DNA from 4 places in the Labrys okinawensis genome. Region 3 is predicted to be linked to each of the others. Evidence: predicted binding sites of a transcription regulator. Region 3 holds the regulator's gene; each other region holds the start of a gene.
The links. Region 3 encodes LexA, which represses DNA repair genes until DNA is damaged. Its sites were predicted from a motif close to TGTTCNNNNTGTGTTCNG; they were not measured.
Positions count from the first base shown of each region.

Region 1: the regulator LexA is predicted to act here: its motif matches at 2,615-2,632, upstream of ssb (single-stranded DNA-binding protein).
Region 2: the regulator LexA is predicted to act here: its motif matches at 2,394-2,411, upstream of ACMDCR_RS28735 (DUF5680 domain-containing protein).
Region 4: the regulator LexA is predicted to act here: its motif matches at 2,747-2,764, upstream of ACMDCR_RS22855 (PA0069 family radical SAM protein).

Region 1 is NZ_CP178864.1:3,484,125-3,488,980, reverse strand. It holds gene ACMDCR_RS16325 (lysine--tRNA ligase) at 1-1,019, opposite strand, end outside; gene ACMDCR_RS16320 (hypothetical protein) at 1,018-1,182, shown strand; gene ACMDCR_RS16315 (MarC family protein) at 1,179-1,811, shown strand; gene ssb (single-stranded DNA-binding protein) at 1,932-2,426, opposite strand; gene ACMDCR_RS16305 (hypothetical protein) at 2,881-3,324, shown strand; gene ACMDCR_RS16300 (hypothetical protein) at 3,460-4,856, opposite strand, start outside.
Region 2 is NZ_CP178864.1:6,187,336-6,192,191, forward strand. It holds gene ACMDCR_RS28730 (GcvT family protein) at 1-1,643, opposite strand, end outside; gene ACMDCR_RS28735 (DUF5680 domain-containing protein) at 1,925-2,380, opposite strand; gene tkt (transketolase) at 2,794-4,842, shown strand.
Region 3 is NZ_CP178864.1:4,007,467-4,012,322, forward strand. It holds gene trpC (indole-3-glycerol phosphate synthase TrpC) at 1-47, shown strand, start outside; gene moaC (cyclic pyranopterin monophosphate synthase MoaC) at 44-532, shown strand; gene glp (gephyrin-like molybdotransferase Glp) at 529-1,749, shown strand; gene lexA (transcriptional repressor LexA) at 1,863-2,576, shown strand; gene ACMDCR_RS18820 (TOBE domain-containing protein) at 2,612-2,818, opposite strand; gene ACMDCR_RS18825 (ComEC/Rec2 family competence protein) at 2,846-4,856, opposite strand, start outside.
Region 4 is NZ_CP178864.1:4,865,431-4,870,286, forward strand. It holds gene ACMDCR_RS22840 (Gfo/Idh/MocA family protein) at 1-594, shown strand, start outside; gene ACMDCR_RS22845 (ABC transporter ATP-binding protein) at 759-1,838, shown strand; gene ACMDCR_RS22850 (glycosyltransferase) at 2,101-2,616, opposite strand; gene ACMDCR_RS22855 (PA0069 family radical SAM protein) at 2,853-3,938, shown strand; gene ACMDCR_RS22860 (hypothetical protein) at 4,035-4,502, opposite strand; gene ACMDCR_RS22865 (ribonuclease HII) at 4,679-4,856, shown strand, end outside.

The sequences.
Region 1 (4,856 bases), 520 kb from region 3:
ATGACGTCGAAGTAGAGCCGCTTCGCCTCCCGGGGCTTCTGATACATATAAAGAGCAAGGCTGTCGGGAGAGGCATAGGTCAGCCACTCGTCGATCGACAGTCCATTGCCCTTTGTCTTCGAGATCTTCTGCCCCTGTTCGTCCAGGAAGAGCTCGTAGTTGAAGCCATCCGGTGGCGTGCCACCGAGAGCGCGGACAATCTCTGAGGAGAGCTTCACGGAATCGATGAGATCCTTGCCGGCCATCTCGTAATCGACGTCGAGCGCATACCAGCGCATCGCCCAGTCCGGCTTCCATTGCAGCTTGCAGTGGCCGCCCGTCACGGGGGTCTCGAAACGCTCCCCCGTATCGGGATCACGCCAGACGATGGTTCCGGCCTCCGGCCGCGACTCTTCGACCGGCACCTGCATCACGACGCCCGTCTTCGGATGAACAGGCAGGAAGGGCGAATAGGTCGAGGCGCGCTCCTCACGCAGGCTCGGCAGCATCACCGCCATCACCTTGTCGATATTGCGCAGCATGTGCAGCAGCGCCGCGTCGAACATGCCCGAGGTGTAGCAGGTGGTCGAGGACAGAAACTCGTACGTGAAGCCGAAACTGTCGAGGAAGCGGCGCAGCATCGCATTGTTGTGATGCGCGAAGCTCTCATACTCCCCGAACGGATCTGGCACCTTGGTGAGGGGCTTGCCGAGATTGGCCTGCAGGAGCGCCTGGTTCGGCACATTGCCGGGCACCTTGCGCAGCCCGTCCATATCGTCGGAAAAGGCGACGAGGCGCGTCGGCACCTTGCCTTCGGTCAGCACCTCGAATGCATGACGCACCATAGAGGTGCGGGCGACCTCGCCGAAAGTGCCGATATGCGGCAGGCCTGAGGGACCATAGCCTGTCTCGAACAGGATCTCCTTTTTGTCCCCCGCCCGCTTCTGCAGACGAGTGACGAGCTTCCTCGCCTCCTCGAACGGCCAGGCAGCGGAGACATTGGCGGCCGCGACGAGCTCGGCCGGGAAGAGATTTGACATGTTCGATCCGATATTTTCTGCTGCCTGTGGCAAGGCCTTCGAGGCAATGCGTGAACCGATTGACTTTCGCCGGCCACAAGCGGAAGGCACAGCCATATTCAGGCTGGCCCGAAGCGTCAATGAGCGGCACTGGCAAAAGGGAATGGCAAAAGACGGTCCATGACGATTTTCGATTACTTCTCTGCCGCCATCGCCACCATGCTGGTTGTCGTCGACCCGCCGGGCCTAGGCCCGATCTTCCTGGGCGTGACGCGCGGCATGACCAAGGCGCAGCGCCATTCGGTGGGATTGCGCGCGAGTGTGATCGGCTTCGGCGTGCTCGCCTTCTTCGCGGTGGCGGGTGAGCCCTTCCTCAGGCTGCTCGGCATCACCACGCCGGCCTTCCGCATCGCCGGCGGGCTCCTGCTCTTCGCGATCGCCTTCGAAATGGTGTTCGATCGCTCGCAAGTCCGCAAGAGCGAGACGGCCGAAACCGCGATCACCAAGGATTTCATCTCGAACGTCGCCGCGTTCCCGCTCGCCATCCCGCTGATCGCCGGCCCCGGCGCCATCACCGGCGTGATGCTGCTGTCGGCGCAGGCCCATGGCGACCTGTTGAAGTTTGCCGTGCTCTTCCTGGTGCTCGGCTTCGTGACCCTGTGCTGCTTCATTTCCTTCAAGCTTGCCGACGTCATCAACAAGCTGCTCGGCGTCACCGGCAATGTCGTGCTCACCCGCCTGCTCGGCATCGTGCTGGCGGCGCTGGCGGTGCAGTTCATGGTGGACGGGGTGCGGGCAGTCGTGGTGGGATAGGTCTGATCATATCTATGTCAACCCCGGGGCCGCCTCCCCCTCCCTCGCAGAGCGAACAGCAAAAGGGGCGACCAAGAGGCCGCCCCTTTGTTCTACCCGGTCGATGTGCGGAAACGGACGTCAGAACGGAATATCGTCATCCATGTCGGCGGAGGTGTATTTGCTCGCGCTGGCCGGCGCCGGGCGACGCTCCATTGGGCTCGATGAGCCGAAATCATTGCCCTGGTAGCCGCCGGAACTGCCGCTGCCACCTTCACCGCCGCCTCGTCCATCCAGAAGCGTCATCTCGCCGCGATAGCGCTGCAGCACGATCTCGGTGGAATATTTCTCGGCGCCCGAAGCGTCGTTGTATTTGCGGGTCTGCAACTGGCCCTCGATATAGACCTTCGAGCCCTTCTTCAGATATTGCTCGGCAATACGGGCAAGGCCTTCGTTGAAGATCACCACATTATGCCACTCGGTGCGCTCCTTGCGCTCGCCCGTGGCCTTGTCGCGCCAAGTCTCCGCCGTGGCGATGCGCAGATTGACCACCGGCTCACCGGAATTGAGCCGCCGGATTTCCGGGTCGCGCCCGAGATTGCCAACCAGAATAACCTTGTTCACCGAGCCTGACATCGAGGCTTCCTTCCTTCGCTCAACAGCATGCAACGCATTTCCGCGCGCAGGCCAACCGGTCCCCCACAGGGACGCATCCTTCGCTCTGCTCTATCACGACCCGGCAGAGGAAACGCTGGCATGTTCGCCTCCTCCCTCGGCTATCCCCAGAGAAATGGCGGGGAGAAAGCGTCAAGAGCCCTGGCATTTGTTCCACATTTGTTCGCACAAAGCAAGCGCCGGCCTTAACATCTGCCTAACCATCCACAAGGGACGCCCTTAGATCGTGGAGAACGCACGAATCATGTGGGAAGGTGCTATTTTGGGGCAATAAGGCCTTGCCTTTGGGGGTTGAGCCGCCCAACAAGGCGGGCTCCACCGCGAAGGAATATGGCTCTCCATCGCGCTTTCGCCACATTGGACGTGCAGGGGAGCGCACCGCTCAAAACGAAGAGCTTTTTACGAGGGCAGCAATATGGCAGGACTTGGACAACAGCGCGAAGCGACCGATGGCGCCAACACGGTGGCGGCTTTGGGTTTGCGGCGCGCAGCTTTGCGCGGCATGCTCGCTTCCCCGATCATCGATGCCGATGACCAGAAGAGCCTTCGCGACGAACTGATCAGCGAACTGCGTTCGATCGCCAATTCGATCTCCCGCGCGCCGGCCAAGAATGCCGTGGAGCTCTGCGCCAAGCTTGACGTGCTTGGTGAGGAATATCGCCCCGATGGCGACAGTGGCTCGATCCGTGAGCTGATCGCCTCGATCCGCCGGGACGTCGTCAGCCTCACCGCACGCCCGGCAGCGCAGGAGCGCGCTTCATTCCAGACGATCCGCCCCCTCCACAATGCGCGTGCGGCCGAGCAGCAGCCCGCCACGACTGAAGCGCCGACCGCCGAGACGAAAAACGACGCCGAATAACTCCGGCGCCACCGCCAATCGATTAAAAGCCCCGGCGGATCGCGGATCCGCCGGGGCTTTTTCGTTCATCAACGCTTGGGTCCGCACATAGGAAAGGCGGGATCGCTCCCGCCTCTCGCGCGACGCCAGCAATGTTTACTGGGCGTTGTTGTTATTGTTGTCGTCTCCGGCGCCATTGTCCCCGTTGCCGTTGTCGTCACCACCGGGGGCCGTGCCTGGATTGAGAACCTGGCCATTGACGCTGACCGCCTTGGTGTCGCCATCGAAGTCGATGGCCCAGACGGCCTTGCCGTCGGCGGTCTTGGCAAGCCCCTTGGCGAAGGCAACCAGCATCGGCATGTTCGGCACCTGGGCCTTGCCCAGCGCGTCCGAAAGCTTGTCGAGGTCGGCGGTCGAGATGGTTACGCTGCCCTTCTTGTCCGGGAACACGTTCATCGAACCTTCGGCGCTCAGCGCACCGGCCGGCGCCGAGAAGGTCGAGGGCGACAGCGTCACATGCGGCTGGCCGCCCATCACGATCTGAAGAGCCTGGGCCGACGCCTCGTCCGGGATCGGCGGATCCTTGGTAACGTCGAAGTTCTGGATGGCAAGGCGCGCCAAGGCATCGAGGTCGACGCCCTCGAACTTGAGGTCGATATTACCCTGAGCGGGAACGAGAGGCCCGGCCCAGGCAGGGATGACCGGCGTATCAGGCAGCTTCAGCCCGTCATATTTGATGCCAAGGCCGTAGGAGGCCTGCTTCACGGCACCGGTCAGGCCAACATTCTCCTCGATCGAATCGAGAGCGATGGGACCGATCGGGGTGTCGATATTGACCCCGTTCAGCGTAACCTTGCCGGACAGATTGTTCCACAAAGGCAGCGCCGCCGTCAGCTTCTGCTTGATGTCGCCCTGCTGGGCGGCGATGTCAGACTTGTCGCCGGCCTTGGCGGCAATGCCGATGATGTCGAGCACGGTGCCGACCTGGAAATTCTCGGCGGTGCTCTCGCTGGTCGCTGCCTTGGCCGTGACCTTGATGGTGAGCGGCTTGTCCTTGCCCACGATGGTTTCGACGAAATCGGACATCGTGCCGGCGGTGGAGATGGTCACGCTACCCGCATTGCCGGCCACGCCCGTTATCTTGGAGGTGATGGCACCGACGGAAACTGTGGCGTCGCTCTGTGGCGAGCTGACGGTCGCCGAAGCCGAGGGGCAGGCCGTCTCGTAGCTCGAGAAGACGGAGAGCTTGGGATCGAAGGTGCCGGAACTCTTGCAGGCAGCAGAGAACTTCACACTGGACTGATCTTCGCCCTCCGTCTTGGCGAAGCTGTAGTTGAACGGGGACTCGCTGGTCACGGCATAGGTGCCATCGGCATTGGGTGTCGCCAAATAGGTGACCGGATCCATGCTGATCGTGACGCCGCTCTTCTTCATATGGGCAAAGGTCGGCGTGAGATCGAGCTTCACGGCATAGGCCGAACCCTGAGGCGTGATACTCACGATGCCCTTGTCGAACAGGGCCGGGCCGAAGGTCTTGGTCAGGGAAGCCTGGA
Region 2 (4,856 bases), 2.2 Mb from region 3:
TAGATGCCCTTGCCGATATTGGCGTCGCCACCGATCTTCGCGGCGCAGACCCACTCCATCAGGGCGACGTGATCCGGGCCCTCGACATCGACCATGGCGAAATGCGACAGGTTCACGATGCCGACGTCTTCGCTCATCGCGAGTTGCTCGGCATTGGAGACGCGCCAGAAATGGCGGTTGTCCCACTCGTTAGAGCGCACCGGCACGCGGTTGCCGTATTTTTCCAGGAGATGCTCGTTGGCGGCGTAGCCATGGGCGCGCTCCCAGCCGCCGAGTTCCATGAAGTAGCCGCCGAGTTCCTTTTCCCGCTCGTAGAAGGGCGAGCGGCGCACATTGCGGCCGGTGTCATAGGGTTCGCGCGGATGCACGGCCGGATTGTAGATCTTGCGGGCCGCCTCGCCGCAGCGCCCTTTGATGAAGTCTTCCTTCAGCATGTGCGGGGAGAAGCGCGCATAATCGATGCGGTTGTGGTCGATCGACGTGCGACCGTCCGTCATCCAGTCGGTCACCAGCTTGGCCATGCCTGGGGCGTCCTTGACCCAGATGGCGACGGCATACCACAGGCCGCGCACCTTCTGGCTCTCGCCGATGGAAGGGCCGCCGTCGGTGGTGACCTGCAGGAGGCCGTTGAAGGAGTGGCCCTCGTTGTAGCCGAGTTCGCCGAGGATCGGCGTCAGCTCCATGGCGCGCTCCAGCGGCGCCATGATCTGCTCCATGTCGAGGTCGCGCTGCGAGGGGGAGAGGCGCGCCTCGTGCTTTTCGAGAATGTCGCGCGGATGGCAGAGGCGCGGATGCGTTTCCTCGTAATAGCCCCACTCGATCTGGCCGCCCTCGGCGGTGGTGGGATCGCCGGTGTCGCGCATATAGGCCGAGTTGCCCTGGTCGCGCAGCAGAGGCCAGCCGATCTCCTTGCCGGTGCCGGCGAACTCGTTATAGGGCCCGAAGAAGGTGAGCGGATGGTCGACCGGCATTACCGGCAGATCTTCGCCCGCCATCTCGGCGATCAGGCGGCCCCACAGGCCGGCGCAGACCACGACATAGTCGGCCTCGATGGTGCCGCGATCGGTGACCACGCCTTTGATGCGGCCGTTCTCGATGACGAGTGACCTCGCCGGCGTATTGGCGAAAGCCTTGAGCTTGCCCGAGGACTCGCCCTGGTCGACCAGCTTGCCGGCCACCGTTTGCGAGCGCGGAATGACGAGGCCGGCATCCGGATCCCACAGGCCGCCCTGCACCAGGCTCTCCTCGATCAGCGGGAACTTCTGCTTGATCTCGGCCGGCTCGATCAGGCGAGCGCGTGTACCGAAGGCCTTGGCGGAAGCCACCTTGCGCTTGATTTCGTCCATGCGGCCGTCGTCGCCCACACGTGCGACCTCGAGCCCGCCCACACGAGCGTAATGGCCCATCTTCTCGTAGAAATCGATGGAATAGAGGGTGGTCCAGCAGGACAGGAAGTCGTGGCTGGTGGTGTAGCAGAAGTCGGAGGCATGGGCGGTGGAACCGATATCGGTCGGGATGCCCGACTTGTCGATGCCGACGATATCGTCCCAGCCCCGCTCGATCAGGTGGTGGGCGACGGCCGCGCCGACGATACCCCCCAGCCCGACGATGACGACCTTCGCCCTTTGTGGAAACACTGCCATTTGCCTGCGACTCCGAATGCGTGATGCGGGGGGACATTAGAGACAGCGCAGGGCCGATTGCTGCCTGACAGCGACATTCTCGAAAGGCTGAGCGACGGGGAGAGCGGATTTCTGGGAGCGCGGACTTCCAGTCCGCACTTGGAACATCCGCCCGTCAGAGTGAGGGCCACCTGTCCATCATTGCCAGCCGTTTCGCTCGATCCCGAAATGGTGACGGTTCCAGGGGCGGACTGGAAGTCCGCGGTCCCGGGAAGATGTTCGCACTTCCTGTCTCCCTCGCTCTAAGGCCGGATCAAGCCCCCGTGGAATTGCAGACGGTAGGCCTCGACCCCGCCTATGAAGATGCGCTCCACGCCAAGGAAACGCTCGGTATGCCCGGTACTGGCGCTCTCGAAGCGCCTTTTGCCCACACCATAGCTGAAGTCCCCGAGGAAACGTCCCTCGCCATAGAGCGCGGCGCGCGCTTTCTTCACCACCGTGCCGGCTGCTCCAGCGTCGATCAGCAGCGGCTCCAGGATATGGCCATAATAGTTCATGGCCCAGACCGGCTGCTTCTCGCGCCAGACGATTTCCTGGCCGAGGAAATCGGCTCCGCCAAAATAACTGTCGAGATAGCGCCAGTCCCCCCGGCCATATCCGATATCCCGGGAGCCCGGACGGCAGGAGACCTGTGGCGCGCCATCACTCACGTAAGCCGCGGCCTTCGCCTCGACGATGAAATCCTCCAGCATGCTCATATCGCCCTCTATCAAGAACAAAACAAGAACATCGATCTTTCTAGTGCGACGGGCAAGCGGAAAGCAAGTCTTTTTCCAGATCGCTCCGCGCTGGACGGGGAACAGCCAGCCCTGCCGCGCGCCGGCCAGCACGTGCCCAAGCAGCCTGGGAAATGATCGGTGATTCAGATGATCGCATGGAGCCCGCGCCGGGGTTCGGGAGCGGCCTCGTCGAAGGTTGGGAAATATCTGTTGTGGCTCAAGTCGAGGGCGCGCTAGGTTCGGTCAAAAGGGCTGGCCATCTCCGACCGCCGATAGTCATCCCGCTGGTTTTGGTCCGATTTGGCAACCGATATGTCTGCACGCCCCGACGCCCGTCTGACGCGACAGTTTATAGCGTAATCTCAACAGGATAACGAAGAGGGACTAGTTCGATGAACGCTCCGGCTCCAACAATTCCGGCGACCGCTGCTCCGCTGCCGGCGCCCAAGGATCCTCATCTGCGCAAGCTGGCGAACTGCATCCGCTTCCTGTCGATGGATGCCGTGCAGAAGGCCAAGAGCGGCCACCCAGGCGCGCCGATGGGCATGGCCGACATTGCCACCGTGCTCTTCCGAGAGTTCCTCAACTTCGATGCGGCGGATCCGCATTGGGTCGACCGGGATCGTTTCGTCCTGTCGAACGGGCATGCCTCGATGCTGCTTTACAGCCTGCTCTACCTGACGGGCTATCAGGATATGACCATCGACCAGCTCGAGCGCTTCCGCCAGGCCGGCAGCAAGACGGCGGGCCATCCCGAATATCGTCACGCCGGGGGCATCGAGCTCACCACCGGGCCGCTCGGCCAGGGCATCGCGGACAGCGTCGGCATGGCGCTCGGCGAGCGCATCATGAATGCCGAGTTCGGCGACGATCTCGTCAGCCACTTCACCTATGTCTTCATGGGCGATGGCTGCCTCATGGAAGGCATCAGCCAGGAGGCGATCTCGCTCGCCGGCCACCTCAAGCTCGGCCGGATCATTGCCTTCTGGGACAATAATTCGATCACCATCGACGGCTCGACCCGTCTCTCCGTGTCCGACAACGAGGTCGAACGCTTCCGTGCCAGCGGCTGGCATGTTCAGGAGATCGACGGCCATGACACCGACGCTATCCGCGAGGCGATCAAGATCGCCCAGTCCGTAACGGACCAGCCTTCCATGATCGCCTGCAAGACGATCATCGGCTTCGGCTTCCCGACGCGGGCCGGCACCCAGAAAGCCCACAGCGACGCGCCGGGCGAGGACGAGATCGCCGGCGCGCGCCAGCGGCTGGACTGGGATTCCCCGCCTTTCGTCATTCCCGAGGATCTCCTCAACGACTGGCGGCAGACGGGCTCCAAAGGTTCGGCGGCGCGCACGGCCTGGGCCGAACGCGTCAAGAACGCACCGGACGGCATCCGCCAGGAGTTCGAGCGCCGCAGCGCGGGCAAGCTGCCCGACAACTGGAAGCAGGCCATTCTCGACGCCAAGAAGGAGTTCGTGGAGGGTGGCAAGGATCTGGCCAGCCGCCAGGCGAGCGGCTCCGTCCTGAACCATCTCTTCGCCGCCATTCCCGAATTGCTCGGCGGCTCCGCCGACCTGACGCCCTCCAACAACACCAAGGCCAACAACCAGGTCGAGATAAAGCCCGGGGAGTACAAAGGCTCCTACATCCATTACGGGGTTCGCGAGCACGGCATGGGGGCGGCAATGAACGGCCTCGTGCTGCATGGCGGCCTCGTCCCCTATGGCGGCACCTTCATGTGCTTCTCCGATTATAACCGACCCGCAATCCGCCTCTCTGCCCTGATGCAGATCCGCACGATCTTCGTCATGACGCATGATTCCATCGGCCTCGGCGAGGACGGTCCCACGCATCAGCCCGTCGAGCACCTGGCCGCGTTGCGGGCGATACCCAATCTGGGCGTCTATCGCCCGGCCGACGCGATCGAGACGGCCGAGTGCTGGGAGCTGATCCTCGACCAGCCGCGGCGTCCCGCACTCATCGCGCTTTCCCGCCAGCCGCTGCCGCTGCTGCGAAAGGACGCCTCCAGCGAGAACAAGTCCGCCCGGGGCGGCTATGTCCTGCTGGAAGCCGACGGTGAGCGCAGGCTCACCCTCTTCAGCACCGGATCGGAGGTGCAGCTCGCCGTGAAAGCCCGCGAGATCCTGCAGCAGGAAGGCATTCCAACCGCCGTCGTCTCCATGCCCTGCCGCCTGCTGTTCGAGGAGCAGGACGCTGCCTATAAGCGCTCCGTGCTCGGCCAGACGAAGGCGCGCGTGGCCGTCGAGGCGGCAGTGGAACTGGGCTGGGAGCGCTATCTCGGCTTCGACGGGCGTTTCGTGGGCATGCACGGCTTCGGCGAATCGGGAAAGATCGCCGACGTCTATGCCAAGTTCGGCATCACGGCCGACGCAGTCGTCGATGCCGCCCGCGAAGTGGTTCGCGCGACTGCGGCGTGAGGTCTTTTGGCGAG
Region 3 (4,856 bases):
TCACCGCCGCCACGCGCGCCTTGCTGGCGCTGGGCGCGGCGGCATGAGCTCAGGCCTCACCCACCTCGATGCGTCGGGCGCGGCCAATATGGTCGACGTCTCACAGAAGGATGTGACGAGCCGGGTCGCCGTCGCCGAGGGCCGGGTCGTGATGCAAGCTTCCACGCTTGGCCTCGTGCTCTCTGGCGATGCCCGGAAGGGGGACGTACTTGCCACCGCCCGCATCGCCGGCATCATGGCGGCAAAGAGGACGCATGAGCTGATCCCCCTTTGCCATCCCCTGCTGCTCAGCAAGATCGCCGTCGAGATCGAGCCCGATGCGAACCTGCCCGGCCTCACGGTGCGGGCCACTGCCAAGGTCTCCGGCCAGACCGGGGTGGAGATGGAGGCGCTCACCGCGGTCTCCGTCGCCTGCCTCACCGTCTACGACATGGTAAAGGCCGTCGACCGCGGCATGCGCATCGAGGCCATTCGCCTGATTGAGAAGTCCGGAGGCAAATCCGGCGATTGGCACGCGGAGGACGCCCGATGAGCCTGCTACCGGTTGCCGACGCCCTGGTCAAGGTCGTCGCCAATGTCAAGACGCTGCCGACCGTTGAAGTACCTATTCAGGTGGCAAGAGGCCGGACCCTCGCCTCGACCATCACAGCGCTGCGTACCCAGCCCGGCTTCCATGCCTCGGCGATGGATGGCTATGCGGTGCGAGCCGAGGACGCCTCCGATGGCGCCACGCTGGACCTGATTGGCGAATCGGCGGCCGGCCACGGCTATGCGGGCCGAGTCGGCGAAAAGCAGGCGGTACGTATCTTCACGGGCGCGCCGGTTCCTGATGGTGCCGACGCAGTGGTAATCCAGGAAAATACCAGGCGGGACGGCAGCCGCGTCATCATCGCGAGCGGCGTCCGGCCGGGCGCCAATATCCGCAGCCGCGGGCTCGACTTCGCCGAGGGCACTGAGGCCCTGACCCCAGGCAGCGTGATCGGCCCGCGCGATATCGCCCTTGCCGCCGCTATGAACCACCCGCGCCTGCCGGTTCGGCGCAAGCCCAAAGTCGCCATCCTCGCCACCGGCGATGAGCTGGTGCTGCCGGGCGAAGCAGTCGGCCAGGACCAGATCGTTGCCTCCAACACCTTCGCCATCGCTGCCCTGGTGGAGGCCGAGGGCGGCGATGTGCTCGACCTCGGCATCGCCAGCGACGACTTTCCGGCCCTGGAAGCGGCGATCAAGCGCGCCCGCAATGAAAAGGCCGACATCCTCGTCACCATCGGTGGCGCTTCCGTAGGTGATCACGACCTCATCCAGACGGCTCTCACCCGCGAAGGCATGACGTTGGGTTTCTGGAAGATCGCCATGCGCCCCGGCAAACCATTGCTGCACGGACGGCTCGGCGGAATGCATATTCTCGGCCTGCCGGGCAATCCGGTCTCCTCGGTGGTGTGCAGCGTGCTCTTCCTGGTGCCCCTCCTGCGCACCCTGCTCGGCCGCGCCGAGACCAATCTTGCCCGCAGGAAAGCCGTGTTCGCCGCCTCTTGGCCGGCCAACGACCTGCGCGAGGATTATATCCGCGCCCGCTTCGTACTTGACGATGCTTCCGGCATCATCAAGGTAGCACCACTGGCGCCACAGGATTCGTCGCTGGTCAGCGTGCTGCAGCATGCGGACTGCCTCGTCATCCGCCCGCCCTTCGCTCCGGAAGCAAAGCCAGGCGATGTGTGCGAGATAATTGACTTGCGCGCTGCCGGTTATTGATCGTGCTTTAACGGGAACTTCATTCTTGCAGAACACAGTGTGAACATGTAGCAATGTTCTTGCTTTGTTTGCCAAATCATCGTGATTCGCAGGCTGCCATAACGGGATCGCCCATGCTGACCAAGAAACAACACGAATTGCTTCGGTTCATTCATGAGCGGTTGAAGGAACAGGGCGTGCCGCCCTCCTTCGACGAGATGAAGGAGGCGCTGGATTTGCGCTCCAAGTCTGGCATTCACCGGCTGATCATGGCGCTGGAAGAGCGCGGCTTCATCCGCCGCCTGCCCAACCGGGCGCGGGCGCTGGAAGTAGTCCGTCTGCCGGAATCGGCTGTGCCGGGCCTCTCGCTCGCGAGCTCGCAGCGCGGCTTCCGACCCAATGTCATCGAGGGCAACCTCGGCAAGGTACGCACCGTCCGCCCGGAGGCGGATGACGATGCCGCCCGCCCGGTCCTCATCCCGGTGATGGGCCGCATCGCGGCGGGTACACCGGTCTCGGCCATCCAGACCAAGAGCCACACCATCAGCGTGACGCCGGAAATGCTGTCCTCGGGCGAACATTTCGCCTTGGAAGTGCGCGGCGACTCGATGATCGAGGCCGGCATCTTCGACAATGACACGGTGCTGATCCGCCGCCAGGACTATGCCGACACCGGCGACATCGTGGTGGCCCTGATCGACGACGAGGAAGCTACGCTCAAACGCCTGCGCAAGCGCGGTGCCTCCATCGCACTGGAGGCCGCCAACCCGGCCTATGAAACCCGCATCTTCGGCCCGGACCGGGTGCGCATTCAGGGCAAGCTGGTCGGCCTGTTCCGCCGCTATTGACGGGAGCACGAACCTCCGGTCCGTTCTCCTGGCAATCAATCCACGGCGATCATCACATCCGAGGCCTTGATCACCGCATAGGCGGCCTGACCGGGCTTAAGCTTAAGGTCGTCGACCGCCTCGTTGGTGATCGAGGCGGTGACGATGGTGCCGTTGACATCGAGCTGGACATGCGAGGTTGTCTGGCCTTTCGTGACGCTCTTGATGATGCCCTTGATCTGGTTGCGCGCGCTGAGCTTCATGAGATGTCCTCCCGATTTGAGTGATGTTCAATCATCCCCATCCGGTGCAGCGGTGTCCACAGCCGAATCAGCATCGGGCGTCTGCGTCGATGCCGCCGGCGCAGGCACGGAGACCTTCGCCGCCCAGGCCGGCATCGGTGCCCAGGGCCGCGAAGACCCCAGATCACGGGCCGTAACCACTCGCCAACGTGTTTCGCCGCCCCTCTCGGTGGGACGGTCAGCGTAGAGTGCGACGGAGCCGGCGGCGAAGATAAGGTCGCGGTTGAGCACGATCCCCCTGCCCGCGCAGCTCGTGCCGAGAGCGACAGGGCCGGCCAGCACGCTGACATGCCCGCAATCTTCCTGCGCCGCGTTGAGAGTGTGGTCGAGCATGAAGATATCGCCACCCTCGATCGGCGCGGAGCAGCCTTCCTTGTCACACAGGCGTTGCTCGGCGAGGCTGGGATCGTCGGGTTTGCGTCGGTCGCCCATCGCCAGCAGCCATTGCTGCACGGCGAAATTGTCTGAGCGGTTGGCGAGCGAGGTGAGGGAATCGCCCTTGCGGACCAGGGCGGCATGGCCGTTGGCGCCGAAGATCGCGACCGGAGTCGGCGTAGTCGCGGCCGCGGCGATGCCGCCGAACAGGGGAACGAGCGTAAAGACCGCAAGCCGGCCGCGCATCAGGGTGAGCAGCACGAGAGTGAGTGAGAACAGGCATAGCGCAACGGACGAGAATTGCGGCAGGACGAGATCCGAGCCCGGCCATGTCGCGACATAGCGGGCCACCTGCATGAACAACCCGACCGACCAGCCCATGAGATGCCAGAAGAACGCCCCGTAGCCGAAAGGCTCGGCCAGCACGGCCAGCAACGCCAGCGGCATCATCAGGAAGGAGACGATCGGCGTGGCAACCAGGTTGGAGGCGAGCGACTGCATGGTCAGGCGGTGAAAGTGATAGGCGGAGAAGGGAGCGGTCGCGAGCGAAGCCACGAGCGTCGTCAGCATCATCGCCAGCAGGATGCCCAAGCCCGAAGCGATGCCGCGTTCCCAGAAGGTCGCGTATTTGGTCCGCTTGCGCTTGCCCCAGGCGTCATGCGCCGCCACCAGCATGGCGACGGCCGCGAAGGACATCTGGAAGCTCGGGCCGAGCAACTGCTCCGGCGTGGTGAGCAGCACGAAGCTGGCGGCGAGGGCCACATTGCGCCGCGTGATGGCGCTGCGCCCGAGCGCCACTGCCAGCAGCACGATGGCGGTCATCACGAAGGAGCGCACAGTCGCAACCTCTGCCCCCGAGAACAGTGTATAGGCCGCGGCAGGCGCCAGGGAGAGCATCGCGGCGATTTCCTTGGCGCCACGATAGAGCACGACGCGCCGGGAGAGCGCCAGCAGGGCGCGGATCAGGGCGAAGAGACCACCGGCGAACAGCGCCATGTGGAGGCCGGAAATCGAGACGACATGATAGAGGCCGGAGGCGCGCAAGGCGTCGTTGGCCTCGTTCGGGATTTCGCCGCGCTTTCCCGTGACCTGCGAGGCCGCGATCGCTCCGTTCTCGCCAGGAACCGCCTCGACGATACGCGCCGTCAGCCGGTTGCGCTGGGTGTCGATCCAGATATTGAAGGCTTCCGCATAGCCCGGCTCGATAGGTGCTGCCGCCGGCGCGATCTTGCCGGCGACGAAGCCCACAGCGCCAATCCCGTCGAAGAAGGCATCTCGGGCGAAATCGTAACCCCCCGGCAGGGCCGGCGGCGGAGGAGGACGCATCACGGCCTTGACGGTGATGCTATCGCCGGCCTTGAGATCTCCCGCCCGGCGCAGCGTGAGACGGATCTGGCCCGGCGTGGCCTCGGCGGAAAGCCCTTCGATGGCAACGGGCCGCATGACGACACGGGCACTGTCGCCAAGCCGGGATTCCACCGAGAGCACCAGCCCCGTGACATTGCCGGAAAGCGACCGGGCGAGTTGCGGCGTGGCCACACTCATGGTGCGCAGTTTGGCGGAGCAGAAGCCGACACCGATCGCGGCAAGGCAGACAAGCGCGACATGCGGCCACCAGCGTCCG
Region 4 (4,856 bases), 860 kb from region 3:
GTGAAGTGGCGCGGCAAATGGGCCACGGAACTTGGCGGCGTGCTGATGACCCATGCCATCCACCAGCACGACATGCTCAACTATCTGATGGGGCCGGTGTCGAAGCTCTTCGCCCGCGCGACAACGCGTGTGAACGCCATCGAGGTGGAAGACTGCGTCGCTGCCTCGCTCGAGATGGAGAGCGGCGCTCTCGTTGCTCTCAGCGCCACGCTCGGCTCGCAGAACGAGATCAGCCGGCTGCGCCTGATGTTCGAGAACGTCACCTTCGAGAGCGGCGGCGAGGTCTATTCGCCTGGCGACGAGCCGTGGCAGATCCTGCCCGCCAACGACGAGGTGGCGGCGGAGATCGAGACCCTGCTCAAGGACTACGAGCAGGTGGGCCGGCGTTATCTCGGTCAGCTCGATGCCTTCCACGAGGCCCTGGATGGCCGCGGGCCGAACCCTGTCACGGTCGCCGATGCCCGCCGCTCGCTGGAGCTGGCGACGGCCTTCTATCATTCGGCCGAGACCGGCAGGGATGTCGCCTTGCCGCTCGGGCCGGATCACCCGAAATATCGGGGCTGGCGGCCGGACGAGAAGGAAGCGGCGGAGTGAGTATGATCGGTTGGCCCACAGACGCCGAAGTGGAGTGGCGGTCTCCGACCGCCATTCCTGGAAACGAAACATCTGTCGAGAAGAAAGATGGCGGTCGGAGACCGCCACTCCACGTTTGCTTGGCATGTCGGCCGTAAGGTCGACCCGACCATTGTGAGGACGCGATGTCTACCAGCATCAGGCTCAACAAGGTGGTGAAGCGCTACGGAACGCTGGAGGTGGTGCACGGCATCGACCTTTCCATCGATCCCGGCGAGTTCACCGTCTTCGTCGGCCCTTCGGGGTGCGGCAAGTCCACCTTGCTGCGCATGATCGCCGGCCTCGAGCCGATTTCGGGCGGCGAATTGCTGATCGACGGCGAGCGCATGAACGAGGTGCCGGCCGCCAAGCGGGGCATCGCCATGGTGTTCCAGTCCTACGCGCTCTACCCGCATATGAGCGTCTACAAGAACCTCGCCTTCGGCCTGGAGACCGCCGGCTACAAGCGCGCCGAGATCGAGGAGCGCGTGCAGAAGGCGGCCAAGATCCTTAAAATCGACACCTATCTGCAGCGACGGCCTAAGGCTCTTTCCGGTGGCCAGCGCCAGCGCGTCGCCATTGGCCGCGCCATCGTGCGCGAGCCAAAGATCTTCCTGTTCGACGAGCCGCTTTCCAATCTCGACGCCGAACTGCGCGTGCAGATGCGCGTGGAGATCGCCAAACTTCACCAGGACCTCGGCAACACCATGATCTACGTCACCCATGACCAGGTCGAGGCGATGACCATGGCCGACAAGATCGTGGTGCTGCGCGACGGCAACATCATGCAGGTTGGAGCCCCGCTCGACCTCTACAACGCGCCGGCCAACCAGTTCGTAGCCGGCTTCATCGGCTCGCCCAAGATGAACTTCCTCACGGCGCGCCTCGCCGGAGCGGGCGACGCCATCGAGGTCGCCGGCCGCAATGTGCGCCTCAGCTCCCCGCTCCCCGGCGCCAGGTTGGGCGATTCGGTGACCTTCGGCGTGCGGCCGGAACACATCCAGGTCGGCGGCGAAGCGGGCCAGGCTCTGGGGGACGTGAAGATCAACCTCGTCGAGCATCTCGGTGGCGGCACCGTGCTCTACGCGACCACCGCAGGCGGCGAGAACCTCACGGTGGCGGCAGCCGGGCAACTGCGCGTGCATCACGGCGAGAGCGTACCGCTGCGCATCGATCCTGCGATCTGCCACGTGTTCGACAATCAGGGCGCGACGCTGACGCGGTAATACCTGGGACCGCAGGCGTCTCGCCTGCTCTTGGAAACAGCACGCTCGGTGGAAAGGAAGAAGCGGACGAGGACGTCCGCGGTCCCAGCCACTGCGCCTTCCTGACAAAAATTGCAGCACGGAAAGCCGCTGATCAGGACAAAGTCTTTGCTGGCGAAGCGCGGTGGCTGGGACCGCGGACGTCCTCGTCCGCTTTTTCCCATCCAACCAACGCGGCATTCCAACGGGCAGACAACATGTCCGCGCTCCCAGCCACAGCGTCTCACTCCGGCGGGAGGGTAATCCCCCCCGTGAACGCCCGCGCCCTGAGGGCATAGACAGCCAGCTTCTGCCCTTCCAGCAGCGACTTGCGCGGGGCCAGCACGGCTTGTTTGCGGCGGCTGGAACGTGACAGTTTCAGCGCCAGTTCGCGTCCCCTCGCCTGCCAGCCATAATCGTCGATCGCCCCGCGGAACAGCATCGCCACGGGCTTGCTGCGGCTTCGCTGCAGGCGCTGCATGGCGATAGCGGCTTCGCGGAACCAATCGGCTTCCAGGCGCACCCCCGGCGCCACCACCAGCACCCAATCGGACCGCGCCGCCTTGAGGCCGGCCTCCGCCTCTCCGTCCACAATCATGCAGCCCACCGCATCGGCCACCATGCGCGTGCCGTCCGACGAGCCGCCATCGGCCACCACCACCTCGCGCACGAAGCCATCGGCGGCAGCCGGAACGAGGGCGGCGAGCGTTTCGGCCAGGAGATATTCCTGGTCTTTGGCGGCGATGACGACACTGATCATGGAAGGATCGGAATTCGGTGAAAGCGACGATTTTCGAGGCGACCGCATATCACGCGCCATGCGAATTCGGCAGAGGTCCGGCCTACCGCTTTTGCGTAAATTATCGGCATTTTCGGCACCCTTGCATCAATGTTCTCTTTTTGTTCTAATGAGAACAGAGAGATTTGATTCGAGAATGCGGATTGCCGGAGGCTTCCATGGGCATGCCTATCATCAAGGACCCTCTTGTCTCGGCGATGCCGCTCGGTACCACCGTCGTCGACATCGACAAGCGGCGTGGCCGCGGCGCCGGCTCCAATGCCAGCGGCCGCTTCGAAGGCCTGTCTCGTTTCATCGAGGACGATGGCTGGAACTCGATCGAAGACCTGCCCGCCATCAAGACGCAGGTGCAGGACGAGCAGGCGCGCAAGATCATCACCTTCAATGATTCGCCCGACATCTCCTTCGACCGCTCGATCAACCCCTATCGTGGCTGCGAGCATGGCTGTGTCTATTGCTTCGCCCGGCCGACCCACGCGCATATGGGCCTCTCGCCCGGTCTCGACTTCGAGACCCGGCTGTTCGCCAAGCCCAATGCCGCGGCCCTCCTGGAGAAGGAATTGTCGGCCCGCAACTACGAGGTGCGCACCATCGCCATGGGAACGAATACCGATCCCTACCAGCCGATTGAGCGCGAGCGCCGCATCACGCGCTCCATTCTGGAGGTGTTGGACCGCGCCAGCCATCCACTCGGGATCGTCACCAAATCGGCGCTGATCACGCGCGACATCGACATTCTCGCGCGCATGGCCAAGCGCGATCTCGTCAAGGTCGCACTGTCGGTAACGACGCTGGACGCCAAGCTCGCCCGCTCGCTCGAACCCAGGGCGGCGACGCCCTCGCTGCGCCTCAAGGCGATGCGTCAGCTCGCCGATGCCGGCATTCCCGTCACCGTGATGGTGGCGCCCATCATCCCCAAGATCAACGATGCCGAGATCGAGCGCATCCTCGATTCAGCCCATGCAGCCGGCGCCCGCGAGGCTGGCTATGTCATGCTGCGCATGCCGTTCGAGGTGTCGGAGCTGATGCGCGGCTGGCTGGCGGAGCATCGGCCCGATGCATTGAAGCACGTCTTCTCGCTGATGAAATCAGCCCGGGATGGCAAGGATTACGATTCCCGGTGGGGCCTGCGCATGACCGGCACGGGGCCCTATGCCTGGACCATCGGCCGCCGCTTCGAGCTGGCGGCGGCAAGGCTCGGGATCAACGCCCGCCGGCTGAAGCTGCGCGCCGATCTCTTCACACGCCCGGTGCTGGTGGGAGAGCAGCTGGCGCTGTTTTGATATTTCCCGGGTGCGCGGACATCTTGTCCGCCTCTTTTCTTTCCCCGGCGTTTCGTTTCCAGGAAGGCGGACAAGATGTCCGCGCACCCGGGAACACTACCGTTTCGAGCCTCCGAACCAGCCCTGCTTGCCGGCGTGCTTCGCAGGCGTAGGGGTCGAGGGCTCGATCGCAGGGGCACCCGGCAGTTCGCTCACCGGCGTCAGTGTCGCCGAGGCCCAGAAGGCATTGCCCGAAAGGGCGTGCTCGGCAAGCTTGCGGTAGGTCGCCAGGCGCCGCTCGATGCGCTCGCCGATGTCGTATGCGGCAAGTTCGGCTGGCGTCGGATCGCGGCCGACTTCCTTGTGGAAGGCGAGCAGCCAGTCGCGCTTGTTCTGCATGGAGAGCGAATAGGCGAGCAGCCCAACGACGTCCTCCTCGTCCTGGACGAGCCGTTCGAAGACGTGGTCGTTCAAAAGGCCCGTCTTGGAGGCAGGAGGAACCTGAGTCGGAGCAACCTCGGCGGGCGGCTGATAATCGGAAGGCTCGGCGGCCATGGTTTCGTCCTCGCTCAGCTGTTCCTGCATCCAGACCTATCCCCGGCGATGTCAGCCGTTCTCTGGTTGAAAGACAATATTCCTGTGACTTGTCGAGACGAAGCCCCAGTCTGACATGGCCCGGACACAAAGCAAGTCACGAATTATGCGCGGGCGATTGCAGTTTGGGGCTGGAACACGTCCGGGGAATCTTCTAACGGCAGATCATGACAAAGATACTTCTTGCCGGCGTGGACGAAGCAGGCCGCGGCCCTCTCGCGGGTCCCGTATCGGCCGCCGCCGTGATCCTGGATCCGGACAATGTGCCGGAGGGACTGGCTGATTCGAAGGTGATCACGGCTGCCCGGCGCGAAGAACTCTATGTCGAGATCATGCGCAGCGCCC